4 regions of the Dialister micraerophilus genome follow, and region 3 is predicted to be linked to each of the others. Evidence: a T-box and tRNA genes for the amino acid it is inferred to sense, from the RefSeq annotation. Region 3 holds a T-box; the other regions hold tRNA genes.
The links. The T-box of region 3 lies ahead of serS (serine--tRNA ligase). A T-box ahead of a tRNA ligase gene usually reads a tRNA of that ligase, here a tRNA-Ser.
Positions count from the first base shown of each region.

Region 1: it encodes a tRNA-Ser, which carries the amino acid that the T-box ahead of serS (serine--tRNA ligase) is inferred to sense. The anticodon was not compared.
Region 2: it encodes a tRNA-Ser, which carries the amino acid that the T-box ahead of serS (serine--tRNA ligase) is inferred to sense. The anticodon was not compared.
Region 4: it encodes a tRNA-Ser, which carries the amino acid that the T-box ahead of serS (serine--tRNA ligase) is inferred to sense. The anticodon was not compared.

Region 1 covers NZ_CAMUNF010000010.1:24,523-26,729, forward strand. Annotated here, with positions in the region: gene tig (trigger factor) at 1-276, opposite strand, end outside; gene P6922_RS05310 (YitT family protein) at 509-1,375, opposite strand; tRNA gene P6922_RS05315 (tRNA-Ser) at 1,430-1,519, opposite strand; gene P6922_RS05320 (AEC family transporter) at 1,593-2,207, opposite strand, start outside.
Region 2 covers NZ_CAMUNF010000003.1:114,171-116,377, forward strand. Annotated here, with positions in the region: gene P6922_RS03060 (YbjN domain-containing protein) at 1-106, opposite strand, end outside; gene P6922_RS03065 (nucleoside deaminase) at 280-729, shown strand; tRNA gene P6922_RS03070 (tRNA-Ser) at 734-822, shown strand; gene P6922_RS03075 (hypothetical protein) at 987-1,403, opposite strand; gene P6922_RS03080 (DUF4417 domain-containing protein) at 1,400-2,044, opposite strand; gene P6922_RS03085 (hypothetical protein) at 2,013-2,207, opposite strand, start outside.
Region 3 covers NZ_CAMUNF010000001.1:51,380-53,586, reverse strand. Annotated here, with positions in the region: gene P6922_RS00250 (serine hydroxymethyltransferase) at 1-854, shown strand, start outside; T-box leader at 929-1,125, shown strand; gene serS (serine--tRNA ligase) at 1,161-2,207, shown strand, end outside.
Region 4 covers NZ_CAMUNF010000009.1:16,217-18,423, forward strand. Annotated here, with positions in the region: gene P6922_RS05040 (phosphoribosyltransferase family protein) at 1-465, opposite strand, end outside; gene P6922_RS05045 (hypothetical protein) at 488-1,174, opposite strand; tRNA gene P6922_RS05050 (tRNA-Ser) at 1,311-1,401, shown strand; gene P6922_RS05055 (diaminopimelate dehydrogenase) at 1,481-2,207, opposite strand, start outside.

The DNA.
Region 1 (2,207 bases), on a different contig from region 3:
ATCCGGCTGTGTTACCGGAACCAATTTATTTTCAGCAAGTGCTTCATTCATAGCTTTGTTAATTACGATATCCTGTGCTTCGGCAGCGACAATTGCTTTTCCGAAACGCATTTCCAAAGTCTTACGCGGTGCTTTTCCCTTACGGAATCCCGGTATGTTGACACGATTGGAAATACGTGACACAGCCTGTTTAAAACCCTTTACTACTGCTTCAGCCTCAACTTCGATATGAAGACTCACTTTGTGCTGATCCAGTGCTTCTACTTTTACCTTCATAAAAATTAATCCTCCTTAAGTCGGTATTCCGACAAATTGATACCTTTTTATCTTACCAACATAAGACAAATCGCAATGTATATTTTATCATATACAGCCCGAAATCTCAAACTTGCGCATTTTGCATTTTATATCTTTATGCCGATTTGATTAATATTCATACATAACTATAACATATCGGAGAAAAAATTTCTCCATTTTATACCGATATTAAATTTTAATTTATTTTATTTTAAATCGGACTTTTGGTCTTTTTTATAAGTCCGCCATGCACTTCCTGTACGTCAAATACCGACAAGAATGCGGCTTCGTCTATTTCACGTACAACCATTTTCAATTTCATAACTTCAAGTCTTGATACCACGCAATAAAGCACGTCTTTGCTGTCTTTCAAAAATCCGCCTTGTCCATGAAGTCTTGTAACCGCTCTACCCATGCTGTGCACTATGGCATCGGATACCGCATCGTAATTTTTTGTAATGATAAATACGCCCTTGGAAGAATCGAGTCCCGTTGCGACATTGTCCATCAATCTTGAGCATATGAAGTATGCAATAAGCGAGTACATTGCACTGTTCCAAGTGAAAACGAATCCTGATGTACCCAATATGAAAAAGTTGAAAAACATTACTATTTCACCGACAGAAAATGATGTTTTGCGATCCAAAAGTATCGCAACTATTTCTATGCCGTCGGTCGAACCACCGAATTTTATTACAAGTCCGATACCTATACCCATTATAATTCCTCCGAATATTGTGGATAAAAACGGATCGGTAGTTGCAGGTGGCAATTTTTCAAGCATATGGCTGGCAATCGAAAATACAAGTATGGAATAACCGGAGTACAAAGCGGTCCTTGCACCCAATCTTTTATATCCCAAGTAGAAAAAAGGAATATTAAGCAATACAACCAGTATACTGAAGTGTATGCCTGTAACAGCTTGCAACAACAGTGAAATACCGGTAACACCGCCGTCAATTACATTGTTCGGAACCAAAAAAAGACCGAGACCGGCGGAATATATTACAGCGCCCAAAGAAAGTCCTACAATGTTTCTTACGTGTGAAGACCAACCGTCTTCAACTAATGTCTTCATGCAATTCCTCCTTCCTATAAAAAAAAACACCACGTTGTTCGTAGTGTTTTATAATGGCGGAAAGGGAGGGATTCGAACCCCCGAACCGTGTTAACGGTTAACGGTTTTCAAGACCGCCTCCTTAAACCACTCGGACACCTTTCCATAACAGTAATATTGTAATAGATATGGCTTTATATGTCAAACACTTTTTACAATATTGCCTATATAAATGTTTTTAACTTATAGGAAAGAGTATTCGTGCCGCATATATAACTGCCGGCATTGTTATAACCGACAGAAATGTACTCATTGTAACTATTTCTGTGGCGAAATTTACACAATTTTTAAATTCTATTGCATAAAGTACAGAGTTTACGGGTGCTGGGGCGCATGACATTATCAATATGGCTTGGCAGGTAATCGGCGAAAAATTTATACCGAACATATTTGCAAATTTTATCAAAATAAATCCGGTTACCGGTCCCATGATAAGTCTTAAAAAGCACGCAATCCACGAGTCAAAATGTTTAAATGATATTACGCTTCTATGTATTTGCACTCCCAATGCGGTCATAACCACCGCTACGAGAGCCGCCGCACTGTATTGAAATACCGGCCACATGAATGTACGTGTCATGTCTATATCAAGCCATTTAACGGCAAATACCGCAGCAAGTGTGTATATTACCGGTATATGAAATATAACTTTTATCGCATCTTGAGGTGTAAGTCTCCCTTTTCCGGCTTGATATAATCCCAATGTGTTCAGAAACATATTCATTTGTATGAGTATCATCGTGGATGCTGCAAATGCTTCGGGTAGGTATATCGCTTTACCGTTCACAATAAA
Region 2 (2,207 bases), on a different contig from region 3:
TATTAGCGTCCGTTCCTTCTTCAACAGAGAAAAATTTAATCTCTTTTTCTTTTAAGAATTTTTCAAATTTTTCACCTTTTAAATTTTTGCGATTTTCTTTTTCCATAAATATACCTCTCCATAATATTTATTCTATTTTCTTTTATTGTACATCGTTATTTTAAAATAATCCAGTACAAGTTCTTTTAAGGATATTATTTTTTCACTTATTGTTGCAACTAAAACATTATGCTATCATTTATTTGATTATAAAAATCTAAATATAAATAGAGGCTAATTATGAATGATAAAGATTATATGACACTTGCTATCCAAGAAGCTAAAAAGGCCTATATGAATAATGAAATGCCTATAGGCGCAATAATAACTTATAAAGATATTATTATTGCAAACAGTTATAATGAATGCGAAAAAAACAAAAATATTTTTGATCATGCAGAGATACTTGCCATAAAAAAAGCTTCTAAATTACTAAACACCTCTCGTTTGACGGGTTGCACTCTTTATGTTACCATAGAGCCATGTCCTATGTGTGCCGGTGCTATTATGCACTCACGCATTGATCGATTAGTTTTCGGTGCTTTTAATAATTTATATGGCGGAATTATCTCAAAATATAAAATAGGTAAAGATTCATATATGAATCATACTTTATCTGTCATATCAGGAATTGAAGAAAACACTTGTAAACAATTGGTATGTGATTTTTTTAAAAACAAAAGACGTTAAATATGGAGCGGTATCGAAGTGGTCATAACGGGGCTGACTCGAAATCAGTTGTACCTTAGGGTACCGTGGGTTCGAATCCCACCCGCTCCGCCATTCACTTTTTACAAAGTAACATAAAGTTCAAACAAGTAGATAAACGTTATAAGCTCGCATTGTTGCGAGCTTTTTTATTATATTATTTGTAACATCAAGGTGGGTAAAGTTATCTAAGTTTGCCCCTTTTTTGCCCCCCTTTTTTCGTTTTGCCCCCTTTTTTATTATTTTGCTATTAAAGCTATTGCAAATACTGCTGTTGCGAGTTGCCATATATGCTTTTGTCGCTTTTCTGATTTAATCTTTGCTTGAATTTCTTTCTCGTACTCGTTTAAGTGTTGATTGACTTTCACTAATGATTTCTCCGTCTTTTCGTTCGATGCTTGTAATATCTTTATTTGTTCGTTCGCTGTTTCTAACTGAATCAATGCTATTTGTAATTGCTCGTTCTGTTCTCTCAATAGTTCGTTTTTCTTCTTGTTGTGCGTCTCTAATAGTTTTAAGTTCGTTTCTAATTGTGTCAGTTCCGTTTCCGTGATGGTGTATGTTTGTTCTTGTGCCAATGATGAAGTACACGGCAGTAGCACACAAAACAAACAAAATAACGCATACAAAAAACCTTTTAAATAGTTCTTTTTCATTCATAGTTTCTCCTTTCTTTTCTGCTTTTTATGTATTGTGTCGGTATATGAGTTTTTATGTTCATTTTATTTCCATAGATTAGTATTTTTGTCGGTTGTATTTTCTTTTCAAGTTCTTTTATTCCTTGTAGAAATATTTTTTCCGCTTCTTTATTATTTGTTGTTCCTATGTCGGAGATAATAACTGCACTTCTTTTTTGTATTCCGTCGAAGCAGTATTCAAAGCTTTGCTTGTCGCTCCATGAAATGGTAGGTATTATGTGTATTCCATAGTGTTGAAGGTATGCTCCTATCCATTGTTTACGATAGGTGTTCCATATTTGCATTGCTGTCGGGTAATCGGTGTATAGACTGAAATCGGGGCTTGCTATTACTTTGAATTTTGAAAGTTTTCTTGCGTATACTGTCGGTCTTTGCCATATTCTTTCGAATTGGTAATCATCCAAGAAAAAATGCACTTCCGTTTGAGTGCATTTTCCTTTGTATGTGTTTACTTCGTTGAATCCTATCCATGTTTCGGGCAGTTCAATGTTTTCTTTTTTGATTATGGGTATATCGTACTTTCCTACTCCTCTAAATCTTTTGTATTGCAGATTTAGATATGTACGTCTATCTTTTTTCTTTATTATTTCCATTTTCATCTACCCACCCAAGTTCCCATTTTTTAGGATTTAATAATTCTTTTTCTTTTTTTAAGTCTTCTTTCCTTGTCTTTTTTAACCACCAGATATCCCCACGCTTTTCCATTTCAAGTCTACGTTTTTTTCTCTTTTCATATAAATCAAGATAGTATTTTTTATAGTA
Region 3 (2,207 bases):
ATATTTCCGGAAAATATTTTAATGTTATTCCATATGGAGTACGTAAAGATGACGAATTAATTGATTATGATGCTTTGGAAAAAACTGCTAAAGATGTAAATCCTAAACTTATCATAGGTGGAACAAGTGCATATTCAAGAATAATAGATTTTGAAAGAATTTCATATATTGCAAAATCTGTAAATGCTTTATTTATGGTGGATATGGCACATTTCGCAGGTTTGGTTGCAGGAGATGAATATCCTAATCCTATGAAATGGGCTGATATTGTAACGACTACAACTCATAAAACTCTTAGAGGGCCTCGAGGTGGAGTAATATTGTGTAAGGGAAAATATGCAAAACTTATAGATAAAGCTGTATTTCCGGGGATGCAAGGCGGACCGTTGATGCATGTTATAGCAGCTAAGGCGGTAGCATTCGGTGAAGCAATGCAAGATGATTTTAAAGTTTATGCAAAAAAAGTAAAATTAAATGAAAAAGCTTTATCTGACACATTACAAAAAAATGGAATAAGAGTAGTTTCCGGCGGAACGGACACACATGTTCTCTTGGCAGATTTGACATCGCTTGGTATTACTGGTAAAGAAGCACAAAATATTTTAGATGAAATTGGAATTACATGCAATAAAAATACAATTCCTTTTGAAACTTTAAGTCCTTTTGTTACAAGTGGAATACGATTAGGTTCCGCAGCACTTACTACAAGGGGGTTAAATGAAAAAGATTTTATTGAAATTGCAGATATTATATCTGTATCTTTAAAAAATTCTGAAAATGAAGAAAAACAATCTGAATGTAAAAAACGTGTAAAAAAATTGTGTGAGAAATATCCTATGTATGAAAAATTATAAAATAAAGGTAAATGAATTATTTTATTCATTTACCTTATTTCTTTACAAAAATTGATATATAGTCTATAATTACCTTGAAAGCGATGAATGAGAATATCTTTTTGAAAGTTTTAAGAGAGCAAATGTTTGGTGAGAATTTGTATCCGTAAAAAAGAGATCCGCTCAGGAGCAGTCGGTGAAGAATCGAACGAGTGATTTCGTTATAAAATCAATGAGGGAAATTTATTAAATTTCCGAATATGGGTGGCACCGCGATAACTTCGTCCCAATGAGGCGAGGTTTTTTTGTTTGCAAAAGGAGATTAAAATGCTTGATTTGAAATTTATAAGAGAAAATTTTGACCTTGTAAAGGAAAATTTGATAAATCGAAATAATAATTTTGATTTAAATAAAGTTTTGGAACTTGACCGAAAGAGACGTGAATTATTGCAAGAAACCGAAAAATTAAAAAGTAGAAGAAATATAGAAAGTAAAAATATTGCAATAGCTAAGAAGAAAGGTGAAGATGCATCTGCAGCTATTGCAGAAATGCGTAAAGTAGGTAATCAAATTTCTGCAATAGATATAGATTTAAATAAAATCGAAAAAGAATTACATAACCTATTACTTCATATTCCTAATATTGTAGATGAATCGGTACCGGTAGGTAAAGATGATAGTGAAAATCCTGAAATAAGACGTTGGGGTGTTCCGCGCAAATTTGATTTTCCTATAAAAGCACACTATGAATTGGGTGAATCACTTAAGATGCTGGATTTTGAACGTGCAGGGAAAGTTTCAGGAGCAAGATTTACTTTTTATATAGATGCAATAGCTAAATTAGAACGAGCAGTTTATAATTTCATGTTGGATCTTCATACTGTAGAAGGTACATTTACAGAAGTTATTCCTCCGTATATTATTAATGAATCTTCAATGCAAGGTACAGGACAACTTCCGAAATTTGCGGAAGATATGTATAAAGTTGAAGGGGAAACAATGTATATGACACCTACAGCAGAAGTACCTTTAACTAACTATTTTGCAGGTGAAATTTTAGATGAAAGTATACTTCCTGTGCATTTTACTGCACTTACACCGTGTTTTAGAAAAGAAGCAGGATCTGCCGGAAAAGATACACGTGGATTAATTCGTCAACATCAATTCCAAAAAGTTGAAATGGTTAAATATTGTAAACCTGAAGACAGCAAAGATGAATTGGAGTCTTTAACAAATGAAGCTGAAAAAGTTTTACAAGAATTAAATTTACCATATAGAGTAGTATGTTTATGTACCGGAGATATAGGATTCTCAGCATCAAAAACTTATGACGTTGAAGTTTGGATGCCGGCACAAAATAAATATAGAGAAATA
Region 4 (2,207 bases), on a different contig from region 3:
TCCTACAACGGTTGCACCAGCAGCAGATGCCAATTTCTTCATCGCAGTCATCGAGCCTCCGGTGGAAATGACATCATCTACAAGTAATACGTTTTTACCTTTCAAAAGTTCGGCGTCGGTATCCATAAGGCACAGTATTTGCTTTCCTTTTGTTGTAATGGATTGATCTTCTACCACGAGAGGATTTCTCATGTATAATTTTATACTTTTTCTTGCGACAATGTATCTCTTCATTCCGAGTACTCTTGCCATTTCCGCAACAAGCGGTATTCCTTTTGTTTCCGCAGTCATCAAAATTTCGGTTTCTTTCGGAATTCTTTTCGCAAGTTCACTTGCCGATTTTTCTACAATTTCCGTATCTCCCAATATTATAAATCCTGCTATGGCGATATCTTCCGATATAGGCATTATAGGTAATTTTCTTTTACAACCTGCAACATTAAGTTCATAGTATTTATTAGGCATTTTGTTCTGCACCTCTGTTTAATTATGGATGTGATGTTATTTCTACTTGTACATCATCATGACTTACTATTTCAACTGTGGGGGTTTCGGTGATTGTTACTACAACATCATCCGATTTGGCATTTTTCTTCGCTTCTTTTTCTTTCATGGATTCGAGTTCTTTGTCGGTAAGTACTTGTCCGTGTGTTTTCACACCTGTGATGTCTATTTTATTTTCATATTTTTTGTTTTGTTTACGTTTTGCTTTATTTTTTTTGTTATGTTTTTTATGTTTGATTATATATTCGATTTGTTTAAGAAATATTTCTCTTCTTTCCGAAGACCCGAGTTCTTTACGAATTATCGGTATTGCCTTTTTGAATTTTTTCCCTTGTTTTTCATCTACGGATACCCATTTATTTTTTATTTGAACGGATTCGGTTCCTTTGGTGGGCAATAAAAATTTTACGGGACTTTCTTTTACTATATTTCCGGATTTCATTTCTACGATACAAATTACAACTTCAAGTGCATTTTTTTGTACATCCGTTACTGCCAGTGTTTCTTTATCGGCAATAAAAATTTTACCGTTTTCTTCATAAATGTTATCTTTCTTGTCAAGTATTATAGGTACTTCTTCATATTTCAAAGGGTCTACTGAAGCATGTACGCTAAATGTAGTGCATGTAGCAAGTACGCATATAGCAAGTATGAGTTCAGCTTTTTTCATTTTATATCCCCCTTTATAATCCTTATAGATTATACCATGATTATATCGTCTAAACTACATTTTTATTTTAACGTTTTTTTATAAAAAACTTGACAATTACCTTAAAAATAGTGTATCCTAAACAAGTCAGTTATATGGAGCGGTACTCAAGTGGCTGAAGAGGACGGTTTGCTAAATCGTTAGACGGTTTATCCCGTGCGGGGGTTCGAATCCCCCCCGCTCCGCCATTACCGATAAAGCCTTCGGGCTTTTTTTATTATATTTTCTCATAAAAAAACTTGCACGTTTTGTGCAAGTTTTTTTGTTTTATAATATTGTTTTTCTTAATTCCGCTCCGCCGAGTTGTGAGAGGTATGCCGGCGGTATGTCGAATACCGTTTTACATCCGTATTCATTGTCTTTATACATTCTCACGCATGCTCGTGCATATGCCGCAAGAACTTGTGCGGTAAATTCCGGATTTGAATCCAATTTTACATTGTATTCCACAACTTGTTTGTGTTCTCCGCTTTCGCCTGTTTGTCCGGTACGTATTACAAATCCTCCGTGCGGCAATTCACTGTGATTTTTTATAAATTCTTCTTCGCTGATGAAATGTACGGTTGTATCATATTCATCAAAATAATTCGGCATCGTTTTTATTTCTTTTTCTATTCTTGCAAGATCTGCGCCTTCTTCTGCAACTACAAAGCATTCTCTTGTGTGTTTCTGTCTTGTTGTAAGTTCTTCCTGACTTCCGCTTCTTGCAATTTCCAATGCCTCTTTTACCGGTATTGTATATTGCTTTGCGTCTTTTACGCCTTTAATTCTTCTGATTGCATCGGAGTGTCCCTGGCTTACTCCTTTTCCCCAAAATGTATAGTCCTTACCTTCCGGAAGTATACATCTTCCATAAAGTCTTGACAGTGAGAAAAGTCCGGGATCCCAGCCTACCGAAATGATTGCGGTATGTCCGTTTTCTTTTGCAACTTCGTTTACATGATTGAAATGCTGCGGTATGTGCGCATGTGTATCGAAGCTGTCTATAACATTG